DNA from 2 places in the Butyrivibrio sp. DSM 10294 genome. Region 1 is predicted to be linked to the other one. Evidence: riboswitches for the same ligand, from Rfam matches in the RefSeq annotation. Region 1 holds a riboswitch; the other holds the start of a gene.
The links. Region 1 has a riboswitch for cyclic di-GMP ahead of NXH67_RS13550 (methyl-accepting chemotaxis protein). Riboswitches for the same ligand answer to the same signal wherever they lie in the genome.

Region 1 (11,475 bases):
ATATTATGAGACTGTTTACTACGGAAAAAGAGGTTATTGAAAAGGGCACGGGGTATCTGCTGATATCGATTCCTTGTTATTATCTTAACGGCTATGCGATGACGTCCAGCATTATGCTAAGGAGCGTGGGCAAGGCCAATATTCCGCTGTATTCGAGTATTGCTTCTTTTTTTATCAATATCTTTTTTAACTGGGTATTTATCTTCGGTAAGCTGGGGGCGCCGGCTATGGGTGTCAACGGTGCGGCGCTGGGAACGCTGATCGCGAGGGTTGTGGAGTTTGGCGTTATCATGGGATTTCTGATGTTCGTGGATACGAATATTGGGCTGCGGCCGAGGGATCTTGCGATTTCTGTGGGAAATCTGATTCCGGAGTACATCAGGATCTCGATTCCGGTGCTGGTGTCGGATACGCTGCTGGGGCTTGGAAACAGCGCTGTGGCGGTGGTTATGGGACACATCGGGGCGAGTTTCGTTGCGGCGAATTCCATAACGACGGTGGTGATGCAGCTTGCGACGGTGGTGATACAAGGCATCTCTCAGGCCAGCTGTACGATCACGGGGATCACCCTGGGAAAAGGGGAGGTGGAGAAGGCGAGGCAGCAGGGCTACACTTTTGCGGCGCTGGGATTTATCATCGGCGGTGTGGGCTGCGGGGTTATTCTGCTGTTGTCCAATGTTATCGTCGGAGCGTACAAGATTGAGCCGGAGACGGCGGTGCTGGCCGGGGATCTGATGCATGCGGTGGCGGTGGTTATCTGGTTTCAGGCGGCGAACAGTATTTTGACGAAGGGGACGCTGCGAGGGGGCGGTGATACGAAGTTTCTGATGGTGGCGGATATTATTTTCCTGTGGCTGTGCAGTATTCCGCTGGGGGCGCTTACGGGGCTGGTGTTTAAGTGGCCGGGGTTCTGGGTGTATATTATGCTGAAGATCGATCAGTTTATTAAGTGCGCGGTGTGCGTGGTGAGGCTACGGAGCGGGAAGTGGATTAAGAGGATCGAGAAGTAGAGGAGTGATAAATAAAGGATTAATTTTGAAAAAAATTGGGGTCTGACCCCAATTTTTTTTTGCACATGGCGCGAAGCCAGTATTTATCAGGATTTGTGAAAAGGTAAATTGTGTCTAAAGTGTGAATTGGGGTCAGACCCCAATCACACTTTGGACACAATTAAGCAAGGAATCCAAGATTAACCATGGAATACAGCTCTCCGTCAATCTTGCCAACGCCGCTTACAAGGTACTCGCAGCCCTTAAGGAAAGCAGATGATTCCTTGATTTCCTCATCGGCAACAGAGATCACGTCCATAACCTGGTCAACGATGATTCCGACCTGCTTGTTCTCCTCCAAAGTAACAACAACAATCTTGGTGCTACGTGTGAAAACATCATCCTCAAGACCCATCATACGACGAAGGGAAAGCACAGGGATCACCTCACCGCGCAGGTAAATGATTCCTCTGTAATGCGCCTCAGCACCGGGCATGCCTGTGATCTGAGGAAGTTCGATAATAGTATTAATGGAAAAAATATCAATTGCAAAGTTCTCATCGCCAATCTTAAAAGCGATATACTTTTTCTCTTCTGTCACAACATCATTGTAAACTGCAAGCTCGTTCATTGTTACCCTCCTGAATTAATTTCGTTATCATAATTTTTTAATATATTTTTTATAATTGTTGCGTCCATATAATTACATATAGATAGCCGCTAAGTCAACAAGTAATTAACTTTTAACCGATTATCAAAAACGTGAAACTATGTTGCCGGAGCCGTTTCTTCATATTATATGGAATCACATTCGAAATAATTCTGTTGTAACTCTTCAACAAAGGATTATTGTTTTACAGTTATTTCTTTGACATGATTTATGAAAAAAATATAAATTAAAAATTAATATTGCATTAAGCGAGCGTCTGAAATATAATGCATTTTGTTGTTGAAATATTGGGCAAAGCAAGCGAAAGCTTGTGGCGCAAAGCTATAGGGACTTTAACATGTCAGCCAGTTGCATTCCTATTCGATAATGATCTGATCGGGGCAATACCCGCAGATCGATTTCGAAACGAATTTTTCAGAAGCATGGGACATGTCTCCCATGCTTTTTTGTGTTGAGTTTTATTGTTTGTACAAATACGAACAGAAAGGAAATGAAATGAAAAAGAAGAGTAGAAACATGGTCCGTGGTATTATTCTTATCGCATCAGTGCTTGCAATCGCTATGTCTGCACTGATCGGTTACATCGGATTCAACCACATTCAGAGCGCATATTACACATCTTTCTCAGAGGGCCTTCAGGCAGCCGCTATCCTTCTCGAGAATCAGATCTCTAATCAGTACGAGGGTGACTGGTCATTATCAGAGGATGGCCAGCTTCTTAAGGGCGGCGTTGCTGTACATGATAACTACCAGAGACAGCTTGATAACCTTAATAAGCAGACCGGTATGCATTTCACTATTTTCTACGGAGATACACGTTATATTACTTCTCTTACAGATGCTACCACCGGCAAGCGTATGGAAGGCACCAAGGCCTCTGATGCAGTAATCGCAGAGGTTCTTAGACACGGAAATGAGTACCTTGCAAAGAACTTCGAGATCGGCGGACAGAACTGGTACGCATACTACCTTCCTCTTAAGAACTCTGACGGAACCACAGCAGGTATGGTTTTCGCAGGTCGTGATACAACTATCGTAGCAAAGAACATGCAGGCAGCCGGAACAGCGATCCTTGCCACATTCCTTCTTTTCTTTGTATTTAATCTGATCGTTGCCCGTCTTATCATCTCAAGAACCAGCAAGGCTATCCGTGATATCGTTGATGGCCTCCAGAATCTTGAGGAGGGTGAGCTTTCCTTCTATATTAACGACAGAACCTTCAATCGTAAGGATGAGCTTGGTGTCATCGCATCCAGCTCCGCTCAGGTTCGTGACAAGCTTCAGGACGTTATCAGTGCTACAAAGAAGCTGTCAGAGGACGTTACAAAGTCAGGTGAGAGCCTTGCTACATCAGCAGAGTCTGCTTCAAGAGTTGCAGAGCAGGTTACAACAGCCGTTGAGGATATCAGCCGCGGCGCAGCTTCACAGGCAGAAAGTGTAGAAAACTCAGTAAACAACACAATAGAGATGGGCGACAGCATTGACGATATCACTGACAGAATCGAAGTTCTTTCAGCAGCAGCTAACGATATGATGACAGGCGCTCAGCGTACAGTTGATACTCTTGGCAGCCTTATGGACAAGAATGTTGACGTTATGTCTTCAATGCAGGATATCAATACTCAGATCCGCAACACCAACGACTCTGTAAAGAGTATCGCAGAGGCTTCTAACATGATCACAGAGATCGCAGAGCAGACACACCTTCTTTCTCTTAACGCTTCCATCGAGGCTGCAAGAGCAGGTGAGTATGGCAAGGGCTTCTCAGTTGTTGCTTCCGAGATCGGTAACCTTTCTAAGCAGTCAAAAGAGGCCGCTGTTTCAATCAAGTCAATCGTTGAGCTTCTTGTTGAGGAGTCTCAGAAGAACGTTCAGATCATCGAAAAGCTCAGCGAGAGCATGCAGGAGCAGAACGAGCAGCTCACCAACACCAAGGATGACATGGATGCTGTCGTAGAGAACGTTAACAACGTAGATCATTCCACAAAGCAGATATCAGAGAAGATCCACCTTCTGAATCAGCTTAAGACAAGCTTCGCAGATATTATCCAGGAGCTTTCCGCAATTTCTCAGCAGAACGCAGCTTCTACCGAGGAGACAAATGCTTCTATGGAAGAGCTCAACGCTACATTCTCACTTATCAGCAACGCTGCCAGCGATCTGCGTGATATGGCCGAGACTCTTAATGAGAAGATGGCATTCTTCTCACTTCAGAGCCAGGAAGAGAACCAGAAGACAGCTTAATATACCGCAAATGTGAAAAAACTGTGATTGGGGTCTGACCCCAATTCACAGTTTTTTCACATTTGCAGATACTCGTGGTATGATTAATACAGAATACGCATACCAATAATTCTTTTTTTGTGGGGGAAAAAAAGATTGAGTATCAACAAGAACCATTCGCTTGCCGAAAAAGCAAGATCTTTTACACTTCTTAGCTGCGTCGCCTTCGGAATCGTGGCGCAGATCATGGCTCTGACCTTCTACGGAGTCTCAAACACCAAACAGCTTATAAGGGTCGCGGAGTCTGCGGCAATGCAGGCGGCAATGAGCGCCATTCACGGTGCAGACAGCCTTGGTTTTTCCCGGGAAGTTATGGATATATATAACGGGCTCAGCGATGAGGAAAAAAATGCAGTCGGAACCCCGGCGTACCTTGAGCACTTCAGCTCCATCGACACAGGGAGCGACAGCACCTACAGGCGCCTCATCAACATGCTGGCGGGAACCAAGGAATACCACAACGTCTACGCAGTGTACATCGCCATGTACGATGAGCAGAATTCGCGCATAGTCTACATCGCCGACGCCGACGACATTGACGGACAGGGCATCAAACCCGGAGAATGGGAACCCGTCAACAAAAAAGGCATGATGAAGTTCCTAAACCACAACGACAGCAGAACACTCTACGACATCGCCTGGATCGACAAATACGGCTTTTTGTGCTCAGTGGCAGTGCCCATGAAGGACAGCGCCGGTAACCTCTGCGCCTTTATGCTGGTGGACATTTCCATCAGCGAAGAGATCACCCTAATGGTCAAATTCTTTTTCCAGCTGCTCATCGTCCTCGGCGCCGTAACCGTCCTGATTTCCTACACTCAGAACAAGCGGATCAAAAAAGGCCTCGTGGAGCCCATCAACCGCATCGCCCAGGCATCATCGGATTACGTCAAGCACAAAGAAAACGCCACCGGCGAGAAATCCTTTTTTTCCACCCTTGATATCCACACCGGCGACGAGATTGAGAACCTGTGCAACGTCATGTCTACCATGGAAAAAGAGATGCTGGACTACGAGACCAATCTGACCAAAGTCACCGCCCAGAACGAGCGAATCGAGACTGAGCTGTCCCTTGCAACCAAGATTCAGCTATCCATGATTCCGCACGATTTTCCACCTTTTCCCGACAGAAAAGAGTTCGACATCTACGCCAGCGTTGAGCCCGCAAGAGAGGTTGGCGGCGACTTCTACGACTACTTCCTGATTGACGATGATCACCTGTGTGTGCTCATGGCAGACGTTTCGGGAAAAGGCATCCCAGCCGCTCTTTTCATGATGATTTCCAAAGTCATTATCCAGAGCTGTGCCATGCTTGGAACCTCCGCTGCGGAGACCCTTAACAAGACCAACGAAGCAATCTCATCAAAAAACCAGACCGACATGTTCGTAACGGTCTGGCTGGGAATTCTGGAAATCTCCACCGGCAAGCTTACCTGCGCCAACGCGGGCCACGAGTACCCGGTTCTTAAACGCTCCGGCGGGGAATATGAAATTTACAAAGACAAGCACGGCTTTGTTATCGGCGGCATGGAAGGCACCAGCTACAAGGAGTACGAGATCACTCTGGAAAAAGGAGACCGTCTCTTCCTCTACACCGATGGCGTGCCGGAAGCCTGCGACGCCGACAATAACATGTTCGGCACAGAGCGCATGCTTGCTGCTTTGAACGAATCCGGAAGCGGCTCCGAACCCCCGTCGCTCCAAGACACCCTTACCAACGTGCGATCAGCCGTCAGCGATTTCGTCAAAGACGCCGAGCAGTTCGACGATCTTACCATGCTGTGCCTGGAGTACCGGGGCTAACTTAAGAATTTTGAAGTGGGCATGTGCTTTTCTGCCATGCTCACTTTTTTATGCGCTTGTTTTTTCTTTTGCCATGTGCTATCCTATCGGTGTTGCGATAATCTTTCGCAATTTCATTAACTCCAATCAGGTACAGCCAGACATTTCTTGTCGCGGCTGATTCCCAACTATTTGGACCAAGAGATAACACTTAAACGCAATAACACTAAAAAGGAATGACACTATATGGCAAGACCTAGAAGAATCTGGTACAAAGGCGCAGTTTACCACGTCATGAGCAGAGGCAACAGAAGAAAACTAATTTTCAACAATGATTCAGACTACCTACGTTTTTTACGGTGTGTCAAAAAAATCCAATCGGAATCCGGTTTCAAAATCCATGCCCTCTGTCTTATGCCCAATCATTTCCACATGATCATCGAAACCGGCGAGACGTCACTTAGCATAATCATGCAGAAAATCCTCAGTATTTATGTTGAAGGTTATAACAAAAAATACAGCGTGACCGGGCATCTTTTTGAAGGCCGCTACAAGGCCAAGCTCATCGAAGATGTACCGTACTTTCTGGAAAGCAGTCGCTACATCCATCTCAATCCGGTCAAAGCAAACATGGTAGTTTCTCCTGAAAAATTCCTGTACAGCAGTTACTGTAAGTACGTCAATTCGTATTTTCCCGCAATAAATAATGCGCAAAAGCTCATAATAAGTTCCATTTGGAATCTTACCGAAACTTCGCGCATTTTAGGTTTTTTCCCCAAAAAGCCCCATGAGCGGTATCGCAGATTCGTTGAGTCCAGAGTTTCCCACAGAGAGCAGGAACAACTGATCCAGAAAGAATTTTGCGAAGACGACAACTGGGTGCCTTGGGAGAGAAAAAAGCGTGGTTAGATTAGTCTAATGTGCTGTAGAAAGAATCAATATTCTCTTCCGGAAGTACAACCGGATCCCAGCCAAAATCCTTGTAAGAAGTGATGCTCAGATTGTTGGCGGCTACATAGTTGGCGATGATCTGGGCGCGGGTTGCTTCAGTGGCCTCAGAGTCGGAGTATGCCTTCATAAAAGCATCGTAGTGCTCGCCGAAGATCTTTTTTGCAGTGGGTTCAAAGTCTGAGCCGTCGCCAACCTGCTCGAAGCTCGTCACTTCATAATCGCCTGACTCGGTGGTCTTTATATGAATGCATCCGGGAAAAGAGCCGCCGCCCAGGGTCTCAAGCACGTCGCCGTTGAGGTTATAATTGTAGAACCAGAAATCGCCGTAAACCTTGATGTCGCTGCGATCACTATCATCCTCGCACAGAATCACCGGGCAGGGAATCGACACATCGCCACGATCGAAGTACTGGCCCAGCTCTTCATCAAGGTAGCTGTACAATACCAAGTAAAAATATTCAGGTCCCGGATACTCATATGCCGGAAGCTTCGCTGCAGCCTCCGTTGTAGCTTCTGCTGCGGCCTCGTTCGCGGGGGCAGTCGCTTCTTCCACGAACTCTAACGTATCAAATATCGTTGCGAAGGCGTCGCTGACAGCGATATCCATCTCCTCGTTGCCGCTTTTGTGGCCGGTGAACTCAAAAAGGAGCGCACCCTCGAGGTAGTCTCTCGTAAATCCTACCATATACAGTCCTGATCCCTCGTCGCCGGCGGGAAGATACACATAATAGCCCTTAACGTCCTCAGTCCCGGGGAAACGTGTCTCTGTCATAGTAGCAGCCTCGCCCCACTCAGACACGTAGTCCTTGGCGGCCTGCTCTGCATCCTTATCGATTGTGTAGGTTACCATCAGAATGTTTGTGCCTGCGCACTCACCTGTGTAGGAAAAGGCCATCTGCGCACCGCCGCCGATTACCTCGATGCAGCCGGGATCATACTGGCATTTCCATTCGTTGGGATCCTCATAGACTTTGTACTGAACCTCAGGAACCTCCGACACCGCATCATCAACAGCGGTCTGGTCCTCAGCAGCATCCACTCCATCAGCCAGCGGAACCTGCTCCGGCTCAATCACAGCCGCTGTCTCCCTACTTCCGCACCCCGTCACAGCTGCCATTACCATAACTGCAGCCATCACTCCGGACAATACTTTCGTTACCTGTAATTTTCTCATATTTAATTCCCTCCTCATTAGGCGTCCTCAAATTTTCACATCTGTCTTTCACATCTGCAAACAAATATTAGCAAACGGATTATCACAAAAGTGTCACATGCCACATCCCCCGTGGCTTCGCTCTGTAGAAAAGAACACCTACCTCTCATTATACCTCATATTTTTGGGGTCTGACCCCAATTCACAGTTTAGACACAAATGCGATTTTGAAGAATGCTGATAAATACTGGATTTGAGTTAGATTACAAAAAAAATTGGGGTCAGACCCCAATTTTGGCAGCATCTCCGGTTTTGTGAGGCTGGATGAGGAAGATTGCAGGAAGATATATGAGATGATGGTGTGAGAAGAGAATAAAATTCACCTTTGGTGATTTTCATTGTATAATAATCTGCTTGGGGCTTGGCGCCGGGAAAGGGATTAATAGATCTAAGCAGGAAGGTTATTATTTAATGGACTCTATACATACTTTTTTCAAAAAACATGTATCTATCGCAATCGTAGCAGTATTCATCGCGGAGCTCTCCCTCTACGAATTAATGTGGCAGATGGGAACAGCCCTACACTTTAGCTTCGGCACCTCTAATCAGTCATATTTCTTTGCCGAGATTCTTCTGAAGGTTCTTCCTGCATTACTGATCGCCTTTTGCATAGGGACACTGGATTCGCTAAAGGACCCATTTAAGAACCTTGGGAAAAGTCTTTTATCCGGAGCATGGATACTGATTATCTCAGTGCTGGGCAGTATTGTTTTTTTGATAGATGAGTTTGATAAAGGAAAGATGTTAAAAGAACCATCTCATATCGTTTATTTTGTTTTGTTCCTGCTGATGGTCGGTCTGTCAGAGGAGCTACTTATGAGAGGCACCATAACCAGACTTCTTGCGGATAAATTTAGCAAAGAAGGCAAGGGAAAAGTGATCACGGTCCTGATCGGCGGGCTGCTCTTTGGCCTGTATCATTTTTCCAATTATTTCTACAGCCGGGATCTTGAGGCTACGCTTCTTCAGATGTTGGCGACAACCATGATGGGAATGCTGTTATGTGCAATATATGTTAAATGGGGAAACCTGCTGGGAGTTATCCTTCTCCATGCGGCGCTGGATTTCATGACTATGTCGCGGTACGGCCTGATCGCAGGGATGTCCATTGCGGACGACAGGACTTCCGGCGGCAGGGGTGACCTTAAGCAGACTCTTATCAGCAATTCGACTTTTGTTATAGCGGCTATTGTTGTTATGATGCATGGGAAGAAAAAAGACAGGTTTGTAGATAAATAGAGATGGTTCAATCGCAGGGGGATTGAACCATCTTTTTTGTATCAGCCCTTGAGCCTCATCATGAAGATGGAGTATTCATCGTTCTGGAAGTCAAGATTGGGGGAGTTCTCACCGCCGCCGTTGGTGCTGCGCTTGATCTCGGCGTAGAATTCCTCACCCTGGTTGACGATGTCCATGACGGAGAGCGGGATGCCGCATTCTGTGGCTGTGGCGCAGAAATCGTGCAGGGGATTGGCGGATGCGGAGGTGGCCAGGAGCTTTTCTTTTAATGCGTTGTCTTTGGTTGCTTTTTCAAGTAGCAGGTCTAGTTTCTCGGTGATTTCCATATGTTCTCCTCCTTGTGATGTGGCTTTATTTATCGACTATACGCCAGGTGAGGGCGGCGGTCAACGGGGAAAAGATTGGGGTCTGACCCCAATTCACAGAAAGGACACAATTGTGAAATTAGAAAATGCGGTGGTTACAGGCTTTGTGGGCGGTAGGTGATAAAATTGGGGTCAGACCCCAATTTTTTGCGAACGATTTAGCGTATGGGGATGTTTTGCTTGACAAGAATGGGTGGATGTTATATTTTTAAATTGTGCACAATTAAATTTGCGAAAGAGGATAATTATTATGGATAAAAAGCTTGAATTCCATGCGCCTACCTTTGAGGAGGCGGCGGAGCTGGCAAAGACATATGCACTTAGAGACAACAGGACCTGTGATAGTACGGTTCTTGATACATATATCTGGAAAAACATGTATAACACTGCGGTTTATCATGAAGATGGGGCAGCGCTGCTTCTTATGAAGGATGAGAAGGGCTATTTTGCTGCCATGCCATATTGCAGTAAAGAGGAGCTTCCGAAGTATTTCGAGATGCTCAGAGATTTTTTTCACCGGGAACTTGCAAGTCCGCTACGGATTGATCTGGCGGATGAGGAGGCGCTCCGAATTCTTGGCCTGTGCGATTCTGCGGAGTACGAGGTGGCGGAGGAAAGTGACCTTAAGGATTATCTCTACGACGCCGGGGAGCTTAGAGAGCTTCCGGGGAAAAAGTTCCAGAAGAAGCGTAATCTCGTGAACAAATTTATGAAGGAATATGAAGGCAGGTGGGAGTATAAGACTCTTTGCTGCGTAGATGAATTTTTTCTTGAAGAGTTCATGAGTAAATGGGTGGAGCAGCGCCTCGCAGATGGCGTGGAAAGCAGGGAAACACTGCTACTGGAAAAGGAAGGTGTCACAGATATTTTACGTAATTGCGACAAGGTTACCTTCAGGATCGGAGCCATTTTTATCGATGAGAAGATGGAGGCTTTTACCATCGGATCCTACAACGCCAGGGAAAAAATGGTGGTTGTCAGCATTGAGAAGGGCAACTCCGAGATTCCCGGGATCTATCAGGTCATCAATCAGCAGTTCCTTCTTAATTCCTACCCCGAGGCGCAGCTGGTGAACCGTGAGGACGACATGGGAATCGAGGGCCTTCGCCGGGCAAAAGAGAGCTACAATCCCGTGGGATATGCGAGAAAATTCAGAGTGAGTGAGAAGACGGCATGATAGTTGAAATTGCGGAAAAAGATATAGCGGGAAAGCAGAAGACCAGAAAGCTGTACGAGGAGGCTTTTGACGATCCAAAGGAATTTGTTGATTATTATTACGAAGATGTTTGCAGGAAAAATCGAATGGTAGTCAGCATCGAGGGCGGCAAAGGCAGCGAAAGCGGTGATGGCGGCGAGGTTGTGTCGATGCTTCACCTCAATCCCTACACTGTAAATCTCTGCGGCACTGTGGTTCAGAGCTACTATGTTGTGGCTGTTGCAACCACCGCTTTGCGGCGCCATGAAGGGCAGATGAGACGAGTTTTTGACAGGACATTTGAGATTCTGGCAAAAGAGAAAGTTCCTTTTGTTTTCCTTATGCCCGTGGATGAGGCTATTTATTCCTGGATGGGATTTGAGACTATCTGCGATTTTGCGGTTAACCGAATTGCCGATTCTGAGCAAATACGTGAGCGTTATGATGTTTACTGTGTCAGGGATGAGGATTACATAAGGCGGATGCGGAAGGAAGATGAGTTCCGGGCCATGGATAAGGGAGAGGTGTTGCCCGAGGAGCCGGTTATTATGGCGAAGATTACTGATCTTGAGGCTTTCGGTGAGGCTGCAGGGCGAAGATTTGAGTCTGAGGGTGAAGCGATTGAGTGGCTTAAACGGAAAAAAGTATACTTTTGCGAGGAAGTTTAGTGTGAGAAAAATTGGGGTCTGACCCCAATTTTATTTGTGAAAGGGCGCGGGACCAGGAAATATCTGGGGGTGAGAAAATGATAATTGTGTCTAAAGTGTGAATTGGGGTCAGACCCCAAT
Region 2 (11,475 bases), on a different contig from region 1:
AGATTCCTTGGTATCACCGCTTCCATAAGTCATTCCAAGAAGCCATGGGTTAATATCAAAGGTAACAGTAGATCCCTCATTTCTGGTATCCCAGGTTACAGGCTTCCAATAATAATTTCCGTTACAATCCTTGGCAAGCATTACCATCATGAAACTGAACTTGCCTGTATCTTCTGCCTTGGCAAGAATGCCATCTACATATTTATCAATCTTAAGCTTAATGTTGTCAGTGTCATCAACCACATTGTTGATCATCATTGAAGCCTGCTGATCGAGGTATCTGCGAACCGTAAGCTTATGGATCTCTCTTCTCTGGATCATGTAGCCTGCGATTACTGATCCCGGTACAGCACCGTTATTGATATCAACAGTAGCTTCAGGAGCTACGAAAGTACCTGATACAGTGTCAAGCACCAATGTTCCTGTGTAAGGAAGAAGGTCATTAGCCGCATTTCTCTGCAAAGGATTGATGATGATCTGGTTGGCAAGTTCAAGCCATCCCTCACCGGTCTTACCGCTTTCCTTTTCTGTATGAACCAGGAACTGCTCCATCTTGTATTCAGGACAATTGGTCAGGTCAAGGTTAATAACACAGAGCTTGTCACCTATTGTAAGTCCTTCACTCGTAAGGTAGTTATTGATATCACCGCTGATACCAAACTTCTGGAAAATTGTCTTTGTCAGATCCTTACGGAAACCATCGCTTGTTCCGATGACATTGAGCACCATAACGTCCTTGGTGTCATCAAGAAGTGCAAACTTGCGGGATGCCTCGGATGCTGTAGACAACAGGTTTGAAACGGATATCGGGAATGCTCCCTGAACCGTTGTTCCCGCACTGTTATTAGGATAAGAGTAAACAGTGTAAGAATTATCCGAGTTCTTGATATATACTGTATTGCCATCAACATGCTTGAGCTTGTTGTAAAGGTTCTCACCGCTTGCATTGTTCTCAACATATGAACTTGAGAAGGAACCAACGATATCATTATCATCTTCAGTTGGAAGATCGTTTACATCATAGGTTACGGTATACTTGGTTCCGTCCGCTGCTACAAAGGTCTCACCGTCAGGAACTACATTGCCCTTTGTATCAACCTCATAAACGTAAAGTCTTGCGTTACTCTGAAGAGTATCCTGATCAAACAGCTGTAAGAGATTGACTGTACCGGTACCATCCTTAACTTCGATATTGAAATTACCGATCTTGCTGGGATTTCTGTTGGTATCGGAATATGGCTGTGAATAAAGTCCAAACTTAAAGGTTCCGTCCTTGGTGGAATTCTTGGTAATAAAGTATCCGTCAAACTGAATGTGTGTAAATACAGTTGATGAGTTACCGAATTCTATTACACTCTTAAGGGTTCCCACTGCGATATTTGACTCAACATCGGTATTATCTGCTGACTCAAAGGTTCCCGCAACGGCACCGAAGGATGTGTTATCGCCGAGTGCATCAGCAATGTCACGGGCTGACATATGCTCAGTTCCTGTCCAGGAAACAATTCCATATTCGCTGTATACAAGAGCGTATGCAGAGAAGGAATCCGTTTCGAAGGAAACCTTATCGGTATCGCCGGAAAGATCTACATCGCTACCCTTGACCACCTCAACATTGATATCGGAAGCCTTGATGTCTGTCGCATCACTGGTAGCATTCACATTGTCCATAATCTCGTCTTTAACCGGAAGATGTACAACGCTTACGCCATCGGCATCAGCTGCTCCAATCTCATCAGACAACTGATTCTGATTAAGGCTAAGTGAGATAGCTACCGTTCCTGCCTTGGGCTGATACTCAACACCATCAAGCTTGAAGGCGATGTCATAAAGAAGAGTGTTCTTCTCATTGTAGGACTGCTTCTCTTCTGCGTCCTTATCGGCGATCTTATCAGCGTTGTCGTTAAGCGCCTCCATGTAAGCAGCGTAGTTATAATCCTCAGACCTGGAACTGATCTCAGCTATCTTAAGCTCAACTCCCTCAGGAAGTGCTGAAGGATCGGAAAGCTCTGCCTTAACCGTAACCATAAGGTCACTGGCTGTGAAGCTGGTCTGTGTATTAGCTTTGTAGTATGTAAGAAGAAGATCTGTATCTTCAAGAATATCTTTTGTCTCACCGGATGCTGTTGTTACCTGGTAATAAGTATAGGTCTGAACTTCATCGTCGCTGGAAGCGGTGGAAGCTGCATCCTGATTTTCTCCCGACTTGGAAGAAGCTGTTTTCTTGGTGATGAGTACTACCTGAGTCTCATCAACTGTTCCTTTATCAAAAACATAACCTTCGAAGTTCTTGACTTCCTTGGTCAAGTCAAATGATTCCGTAATTGAAAGTTCCTTGGAATCAGCAATCTGTTCTCCGTTTGTATCTTTATAAACAACGGTAATCTTGACATCACTCTTGATATCTTTGTCAGAAACCTTGGTCTCTTCAGATGAACTCTCTGATGATGCATCTGCTGAGGTCTCAGCTGATGAAGCACTGGCGGCTGCGGAACTTGTATCAGAACTGCTATCGCCGGTTGATGCACTGCTTGATGCATCGGATGCTGCTGATGATGAGCTGCCGGTTGATGCACCTGAGGAACTACCTGTAGATGCGCCTTCGCTTGATCCTGTAGAAGAAGCATCAGTTGCTGCAGCCTCGGACTTTCCTTCAGAAGCACCTTCAGGCTTGCTCTCTGAACTCTCTAAGCTTGCTGCAACTGCGGAACTTCCTGATGAAGCTGCGGCAGAATTGTCCTCTCCTGAAGCCTGTGCGCCGGCTGACTCTTCGGTCTTCTCACCATCCTCTGACTTCTTGGCCTCTTCGTTCTCCATCTGCTTGATCAGTCCCTGCTCGTAAGCATTGTCTGCTGTTTCAAGTACAAGACCGACCTGCTTGGCTCCTTCCTCAGTCATAGCCGTTGCTGGCTTATTCAACATATAAAATGTTACTGTACCGGACAGAAGAGAAAGACATACAGCGAACGCAATCCACTTTTTGAATCTGCTGTGCTTTCTGATGTAGTTTTCTGCGCGATTTTCATCAGCTTTGCGCATGTTTCGTTACCCCTAATCTATTAATATTACTTCTTACAACGTTTCATCTATCTTGAATAACACCAAAAGCGTCAAAGGGAAATACTCTGAACATTACCCTTCCGATGAGCTGTTCCCTTGTCACACATCCTATTACACTGGATCTGGAATCAATGGAAACGCTTCTGTGATCTCCCAAAACAAACCATCTGTTCTCCGGGACCTGATACGGGAATTCAAGATCCGTGGGTTCCAGACTCTTGTCGGTAATGTATGGTTCATCGATCAGAACTCCGTTGACCATAACGTTTCCGGCGTCATCTATCGTTACCCAGTCGCCCGGGGATCCGATAACTCGCTTAACAAGAACCTTGTTGTTATAGTAAAAAGCAAGAAGATCGCCGGTCTCAAAAACCGTGCTGTTACTTGCTATGACTATCTGTCCCGTCTCAAGAGTCGGGGTCATACTGTCACCCGTAACCTTGAGAGCTGTAACATAAAAACTGGAAACAAGAACCGCCAGCGCTGCCACAACAACAACTACTATAATTGAGTTCCTAAGAACTTTCTTATATTCCTTTTTGTTGTTCTCTCTCTTAAGTTCGCTCTTAAGCTCGTCAAGAGTCGGCCTTCCCTGGGGTTCCTTTTTTTTCTTACTCATCAACTCTTATTTTCCTCGGCCTGCCACGTTTTCTCTTAACAGGCGGCGCATCGGTCTGTGTTACATTATCTGTTTCTGTATTGGATTTTGTAGTCTTTTTTGCCTTAGGGGCTTCCTTAGCTGTCTCTTCTGAAATTGTCTCTGCCTGTGCTGTCTCTTCCTTAGGTGCCTGTCCCTCCGTTGTATCTGTCTTGCTGCTGTCTTTGGCTACTATTTTTGCATTATTTATGCTATCAAGAATGGCTTTGAGCATCTCTTTGCCATCACCGCCGGCTGCTTTTATCATTTCTTCGCAGCGTCTTTTGGCTTCACTCTCCATCAGGTCCATTCTTCTGCGGGATTCCACCATCTGTTTCTTGAAATCCTCGTATTCCCTTTTAGCCTGATCCTGGATTGTCTGAACATAGAGGTCTGCGGCCTTCTGCCCTGCATCGAAGATGCCTCCGAGCTTAAGTGATGCCTCCGCCAAGGTTCCTGACGACTGAATCTTGCTCATTTTGTCATCAACCTGCTGTACAAGATCCTTCTTTTCCTTATCAAGTCTTGACTTAAGTCCCTCTATATCTTTGTCAAATTTGGCCTGCATCTGCGTCTTCTGTTCGTTGAACTTGGTACGCATCTCAGCCTTCTCATCGTCGAAGGATTTGAGCATTGCTGCTCTCTCTTCGGCCATCTCGTGCTGCAACTGCAGCTTTTCTCTCTCGAACTCTTCCTTGAGTTCCTTCTCATGCCTCTTGGCACTCTCAGCTTCTTCGGAAAATTCGATCATCATTTCCAAAAGTTCCGCACGGCTGAGCTTCTTTAAATTCAAATCCGCCATTTTCTCTTTTCCCGTTTTCCCACATGAAAAAAGGCACTTTGCATCGGACTAAACCTTTAGTACTCTGCAAAATACCTTCTAATACGGAGAGGCAAATGCAAAGCTAAAAACCTGTTGTCGAGAAAATTACATATCCCTGTACTACCATGCCATTACCAATGTCATGTGTTCATCCATGAACTGCCTGCGTACTGTAATTTCAATAAAAAAGACCGTCTGTATAATCCTTTAACAGACACGGTCGCTTTTTTTGGTGCTATCCGAAGCACCAGCAACTGGCTATCTGTCACATAAAGTGATTAAGACCCTGTAGCTTTGCGTCACCATCTTTCGACGGTTTTGCCTTTATTTCCTGTTGTTATTAAGTTAAGTAAATGTAAATAATATTATCTTTATTAAGCTAACATTATTCGCAAAATGTTGTAACTAGAATATAAACTATTGCTAATCATATTTCAATCCTTTTTTCACAAAAAAATCACAGTCTCTGAAAAAAAGAGCCGGAATCTCAGTCCGGCTCTGAAAATAAAATTTCATATTTTTTTTATAATTATAAATTGGGTCCCTTAAAGTTTCCTTTTTTTATCTGCTTTTAGCTTATCGTTTAAGTCCCTTAAGTATCTGCAACATCTCGTCAGATGTAGTAATTACGCGGCTGTTGGCTTGGAAACCGCGCTGGGTTGTGATCATATCAGTGAATTCCTTGGCAAGGTCGATATTACTGCCTTCCAGGTATCCCGAGGACATATAACCGCCATCCTGTGTGATGTCCATGTATATAGGTTCTCCTGAATTAAGTGAAGCTTTGTAGAGGTTATCACCTATCTTTTCAAGGCCCATGGCATTACTGAACTGTGCCACGATTATCTGAGAGATCTTGACTGTCTGGCCGTTGGTGTAGCTTCCGTATATTGAACCGTCATTGGTAATTGACAGGCCGCTTAGTTCTCCGTTGGGATATCCTTTATTTTGTCCCTGCAGATCACCCTTATACGCGTATATCGATGAGGTTGTACCTCCCATGGTGTTGGCGTAATTGGTTGTGTTGCTAAAGTCCACATTAAGATTACCGATGGCTGCCGCATCTCCTCCAAACATGAACTGGTAGGAACTTCCGGCGGGATCAGGAACCTTGGTGTTGCCAAGATCAAAGGTGATCGGTCCAAGGTTGTTAAGGATATTGTCAAACCTGAAGGTTGTGGTCTTGGTGTTTTCCTCGCCGATGGCCTCCAACTGTCCGGATTCCTCATTGTATTTAAGCTCCACTGACATATCATCAAAGGTTTTCAATACTCCGTCTTCATCTCTTGCGGAATATAATCTCAAAGTATATCCGTTCTCAGTTTCGGAGCTCGGATGCAATCCATAGGTCAGTGTGTAATGCTTGCCGTCCTTGCCGGTCACCGTTGTATTGTAAGTATAACTTGAAAGGTTGCCTTCAAGAGTTATGTTGGTCTCAGTGACACCTTCCCCGGTGCCGGGAGTCTCTTTGATTGTTGCACTAAGCGGTGAGATCGGTGCTATACCATCAAGTGTTCCGTCATGCTTGTTGTATGTAAGGAGAATATCGTTAGATACACTGTTATCAATTTTCTTACCGTTGTCATCCAGGATCTTGTCTATTGAAACGCGGTATGTGCTGTCATCGCTGTCTCCCGCATTGTCGACTTTAAGCTTGATCGTATAGGTCCTGCCGTCCTTGCCATAAACTTCGAGCTGAAGAACTCTTCCCTCCTCAAGGACTTCATCATCCTTGTTGATGTTTCCTTTAAGGTAAGCTTCGGACGTTGCCTGTCCGGCCATAGTCTTGGTACGCTCAGTCATAACGGCTGGAGTTCCGGATATTCCCTCCCCGGCGATCATATTGCAGATATAGCCGTTATTCTGGGTTACGAAATTACCGGAACCGTCAATGGTAAAAGATCCGTCTCTTGTAAAAGCCTGAGTTCCGTCAGGAAGAGTAACCACGAAGAATGAATCACCTGTGATCATAAGGTCAAAGGCGTTATTTGTTGTAACTGCTGACCCCTGCCTGGTGATGTTGGTATAGATTGATCCGACCTTAGATCCAAGACCAACCTGGGAAGCATTGACCGTGGCGGTATTATCACCCGCTCCTGCTCCCTGGCGAACTGTCTGATACAGGATATCCGTAAATCCTGTTGCCTGTGATTTATAAGAAGTTGTATTTACATTGGCAATGTTATTACCAATTACATCCATTTCCATCTGGTGGGTTTTAAGACCTGAGACACCGGACCAAAGAGATCTCATCATAGGGCACGTACCTCCAAATAACAAGTTCTTTTCCCATGTACGTCCCTGTACTTTTATAGCGGCTATCCCTTTGCCGGAAAAGAATATACTATCTGTCATTTGCTATATCGGCCGAAAGCTTGATTTTATTTAGGTCTTATTGAAAAAATGTTTTAACAAGCAGGATTCATGATGTATACTATAGCTTAGTAAAGCAACATAGTCATAAAGCCCGAAGAACTATATTAAACATTTCGTAACATTGTAAATGCTTACAAATTATTAATATAGAAGATATGGAGTCAAAAAATGGATTTTAAGAAGAGCAATAACAACGAAGAATTAAAGAATGAGATAAAAAGTATAGTAGATCTGATCCTCTCAGACTATGAGAAGGGACGGGATGTGGATCAGATGGATGTCTATAATCAGCCTGACCGTGATGCGGTTAAGGACATCGTCATCAAGCTGATCCGAATCATATATCCCGGCTATTACAGAGACAAGGTCTACAAGAGCTACAACGACAACAACAGAATAGCCGTAGTTATCGAGGACGTTATCTACAATATGCAGAAGCAGATCGCTATCGCATTCCATCACAGCCCCGATTACAAAAATGCCGGCGATGAGACCCTGGACTGCGGTTCACGCTGCATTACACATGAGTTCTTCAAAAAGCTTCCCAAGATAAGGGAGTACATTGACACAGATCTTCAGGCCTGCTATGAAGGAGATCCGGCAGCCTACAGTAAGGGGGAGATAATCCTCTCCTATCCGGGACTTCTGGCCACCACAATCAACAGAATAGCCCATGAGCTGTATCTTCTTAATGTGCCGCTTATTCCCAGAATGATGACGGAATATGCCCACAGCAAGACCGGTATCGACATCCATCCCGGAGCAACCCTTGGCAAATATCTCATGATAGACCACGGAACCGGAATTGTAATCGGCGAAACCTCCATAATCGGAGAACATGTCAAAATATATCAGGGCGTAACAATCGGCGGTCTCTCAACGAGAGGCGGTCAGGCTCTTAAGGGAATCAAACGTCACCCCACCATTGAAGACAATGTTACTATCTATTCAGGAGCTTCAATTCTTGGCGGTGAGACTGTTATCGGTGAAGGATCTGTTATCGGTGCTAACGCATTTATCACTGCTTCTGTTCCGGCAGGGAGCAGGATTAGTATGAAAAATCAGTAACTAATAGGGGACAGTCCTTGTTAATGGGGACTGTCCCCTTTATCGCTTTATTGTTAAATATCTTTTATTGCCTTCTTCGGGCATTTCTCCACGCAGGTACCGCAGTGAGTACACTTGCTCTGGTCGATGGAAGCTACGTTGTTCTCAACGGTAATGGCTCCGGCAGGACAATTCTTTTCGCAGATATGACAGGCGATACATCCCACCTTACAGTAACCGTTAACGGCTTTGCCCATGTCCTTGGACATGCAGGCAACAACCTGTTTTGCGCTGTAAGGAATAAGGTCGATGAGGTGTCTCGGGCAGATGTCGATACACTTGCCGCAGGCCTTACATTCATCCTTATCCACTACTGCCACACCATTTACGATGTGGATGGCATCAAACTGACATACGGATACGCAGGAGCCGCCGCCAAGACAGCCAAAGGAACAAGTCTTGGAACCGCTGCCGGGCGCCTGCATCTGCAGACGGCAGTCGGAAACTCCGTCATATTCATACTGCTGGGTAGCGTTCTCGCAGTTGCCGTTACAGTGAACATAGGCAACCTGTTTTTCCGTCTCAATAGCCTCTACGCCCATAACTGCTGAGATTGCTGCAGCAACAGGTGCGCCGCCTACAGGGCATTGGTTAACTGCCGCTTCGCCCTTAGCTATGGCCGCAGCGCAGCCCGAACATCCGGGATATCCGCAGCCACCGCAGTTATTTCCGGGAAGAGCTTCCAAAATAGCTGCTTCCTTCTCATCTACTTCTACATGCAACTTAAGGTCTGCCACGCCAAGAATAAAACCTATAACTATTCCGACACCGGCCACAACGCAGGTTGCAATGATAATTCCAGTGATCATAGTCTTTTTCTCCTTTATTTCAAAGCGCTGAATCCGGTAAACGCAATAGCCATAAGTCCTGAGGTAAGAAGTACAAGAGGCATTCCCTTGAAAGGTGCCGGAATATCGTTGTATTCCATCTTCTCACGAAGACCGGCCAGGATTACGATAGCGATGGTAAATCCAACAGCTGTTGCAAAACCAACCAGTGTGCTGGTAAGAGGGTTCTCATAATAGCCGTCTGTTACGTTGTTGAGGGCAACACCGAGAACTGCGCAGTTGGTTGTGATAAGGGGAAGATATACACCCAGTGCCTGATAAAGGGATACGATGTATTTCTTCAGGATCATCTCAACGAACTGAACCAGCATGGCGATAACAAGGATAAATACTATGGTCTTAAGATACGAAAGATCCAAGGGATCTAATATAAACTTGTAGATCAGACTACAAACAAGTGAAGCCAGTGTAATAACGAAAATGCAGGCTCCGCCCATTCCAAGCGCCGTATCCGTCTTCTTGGAAACACCCAGGAAAGGACACAGGCCAAGGAACTGGCTAAGTACTACGTTATTTACAAGCGAAGCTGTTATCATAAGGCCCACAAGATTAACAATTGTCTCTCCCATAATCAATCAGCCTCCTTCTCATTCTTTTTATCCGCAAGGATCTTATCTGCTGCGGCCTCCTCAGAGGAACTGCAGCATCCCTGTCCGAACTTGGATGTGTCTTTACCTTTTTTAGCCAGATTCATCTTGATCTTGTTCATAATGGCGATAAGGAAAGCAAGAACGATGAAAGCTCCGGCCTGCTGGATAAAGATGCTGATGGGCTTATAGGTTGAAAGGAAAGCTCCAACCGCACCGGGAACCACTGTGCCTTCACCAAGGATCTGCACATCAAAAGCAGTTCCTGCTCCGATGAACTCACGGATAAGACCGATAACGGTGATGGCGCAGGTAAAGCCTATTCCCATTCCGATTCCGTCGAAGAAGGAAGGAACGATTCCGTGCTTGCTGGCATAGGCCTCCGCTCTACCGAAGATGATACAGTTAACAACGATAAGAGGGATATATACGCCCAGCGCCTTGTTAAGTGCCGGAACATAAGCCTTCATAAGAAGCTCAACCAATGTAACGAAGGAAGCTATAACAACGATGAAGGAAGGGATTCTTACGGTGTTGGGAATCACCTTTCTAAGGGCTGAAATAACTGCGTTACTAAGTGCCAGTACAAATGTAGTTGCCAGTCCCATTCCAAGGCCGTTTATAGCCGATGAAGTAACGGCAAGGGTGGGACACATACCGATCATAAGGACCAGTGTAGGGTTCTCCGCAATGAGACCGTTAAAAAATCTTTCGCCCGGGGTATCTGCTCTGAAGCCCAAAGCGCCTTTTTTAGCTTCTGTGCTCATCAGTTACCTCCTTTCACAAGTGCGGTTTCAAAGTATTCAACGGCGGCGTTAACGCCCTCTGTAACTGCTCTTGAAGTAATGGTTGCACCTGAGATGGCTTCGATCTGGGTGCCGGCATCCGATAACTGTCCGTTCTTGACTACGCTGAACTGAGTAGCCTGCTTGTCCACAAACTGAGGAGCAACTACCTTCTCTGCGTTCATTCCAAGTCCGGGTGTCTCAGCAATACTGATAATGGATATACCGTTGATATTGCCTTCTTTGGTAATGCCCACGGTGTACTGAATGAAGTCGCCGTAGCCCTTGGATTTAACCTGAATAACGTATCCCGCGGAAGCACCTGATGCATCCTTGGCTTCCTTGACGCTCTCGATGGTAACTCCGGAATGAGCTGAGGCAACCTTGTCCGCTGCAGCCTGATCCAGATCAAGATCATCAAAGGTCTGAGCGGATGCAAAAACAGACTGATTAGCCTTGTCCTGCGCAAGCTTGTCCTGATAAGCGATGGGGTCCTTGGTAACCTGATATACGATTCCCAGAAGAACTCCGGCCACAAGTGTTATGGCAAAAAGGATAAAGGCGTTTTTGATCATGCTCTTTGTATCGTTCATGCTTTTTTCGCCTCCTTTTTAGTTTTCTTGATTCCGAAGGCTCTCGGAATTGTGAACTTCTCGATAAGAGGAACCAGAAGGTTACCGATTACAATCGCAAAGGAAACACCCTCAGCGTTGGCACCGAAGATTCTGAAGATTCCTGTGAGAAGTCCCAGTATAAAGGCATATATGTATTTTCCCTTAGTGGTGATGGGACATGTAACATAGTCCGTTGCCATGAAGAAGGCACCAAGCATAAGTCCGCCGCCTGCCACATGTGCGGAGATATAGGACCAGTTAAAGCCGTAGCCGCCAAACAGTCCCACAAAAAGCACGAAGGTGATGATGTAGGTAAAAGGAATAATGTAATCGATGATTCCTACTGCGAACAGTATCATTGCACCTATTGCAATGCAAAGCATTGAGGTCTCACCGATGGTTCCTGCTGTTCTACCGATAAGCATATCCATAACATTGGGCTGAACACCGCTCTTTAGCAGAGCAAGAGGTGTAGCTCCGGTATAGGTATCGGGAACGATGAAATTGGTCATAAGGGCCGGGAAGGAAATTACAAGAAAGCACCTTCCGCCCAGTGCAGGGTTCATGAAGTTCTGTCCAAGACCTCCGAAGATCTGCTTGACCATGATTATTGAGAAAATACCGCCAAGAACAGGGAT

Region 2: another riboswitch for cyclic di-GMP. It lies ahead of NXH67_RS13180 (hypothetical protein); the one in region 1 lies ahead of NXH67_RS13550 (methyl-accepting chemotaxis protein).

Annotation. Positions count from the first base shown of each region.
Region 1 covers NZ_JANSWL010000083.1:1,281-12,755, forward strand. Annotated here, with positions in the region: gene NXH67_RS13540 (MATE family efflux transporter) at 1-1,010, shown strand, start outside; gene NXH67_RS13545 (chemotaxis protein CheW) at 1,171-1,620, opposite strand; cyclic di-GMP riboswitch class I at 1,940-2,015, shown strand; gene NXH67_RS13550 (methyl-accepting chemotaxis protein) at 2,155-3,903, shown strand; gene NXH67_RS13555 (PP2C family protein-serine/threonine phosphatase) at 4,039-5,745, shown strand; gene NXH67_RS13560 (transposase) at 5,971-6,633, shown strand; gene NXH67_RS13565 (hypothetical protein) at 6,635-7,849, opposite strand; gene NXH67_RS13570 (CPBP family intramembrane glutamic endopeptidase) at 8,300-9,127, shown strand; gene NXH67_RS13575 (hypothetical protein) at 9,169-9,453, opposite strand; gene NXH67_RS13580 (DUF2156 domain-containing protein) at 9,743-10,669, shown strand; gene NXH67_RS13585 (GNAT family N-acetyltransferase) at 10,666-11,355, shown strand.
Region 2 covers NZ_JANSWL010000081.1:218,163-229,637, reverse strand. Annotated here, with positions in the region: gene NXH67_RS13190 (Spy0128 family protein) at 1-3,039, opposite strand, end outside; gene lepB (signal peptidase I) at 3,083-3,679, opposite strand; gene NXH67_RS13180 (hypothetical protein) at 3,672-4,499, opposite strand; cyclic di-GMP riboswitch class I at 4,767-4,853, opposite strand; gene NXH67_RS13175 (flagellar hook protein FlgE) at 5,097-6,776, opposite strand; gene epsC (serine O-acetyltransferase EpsC) at 7,065-7,964, shown strand; gene NXH67_RS13165 (RnfABCDGE type electron transport complex subunit B) at 8,018-8,812, opposite strand; gene NXH67_RS13160 (electron transport complex protein RnfA) at 8,827-9,420, opposite strand; gene rsxE (electron transport complex subunit RsxE) at 9,423-10,205, opposite strand; gene NXH67_RS13150 (RnfABCDGE type electron transport complex subunit G) at 10,205-10,816, opposite strand; gene NXH67_RS13145 (RnfABCDGE type electron transport complex subunit D) at 10,813-11,475, opposite strand, start outside.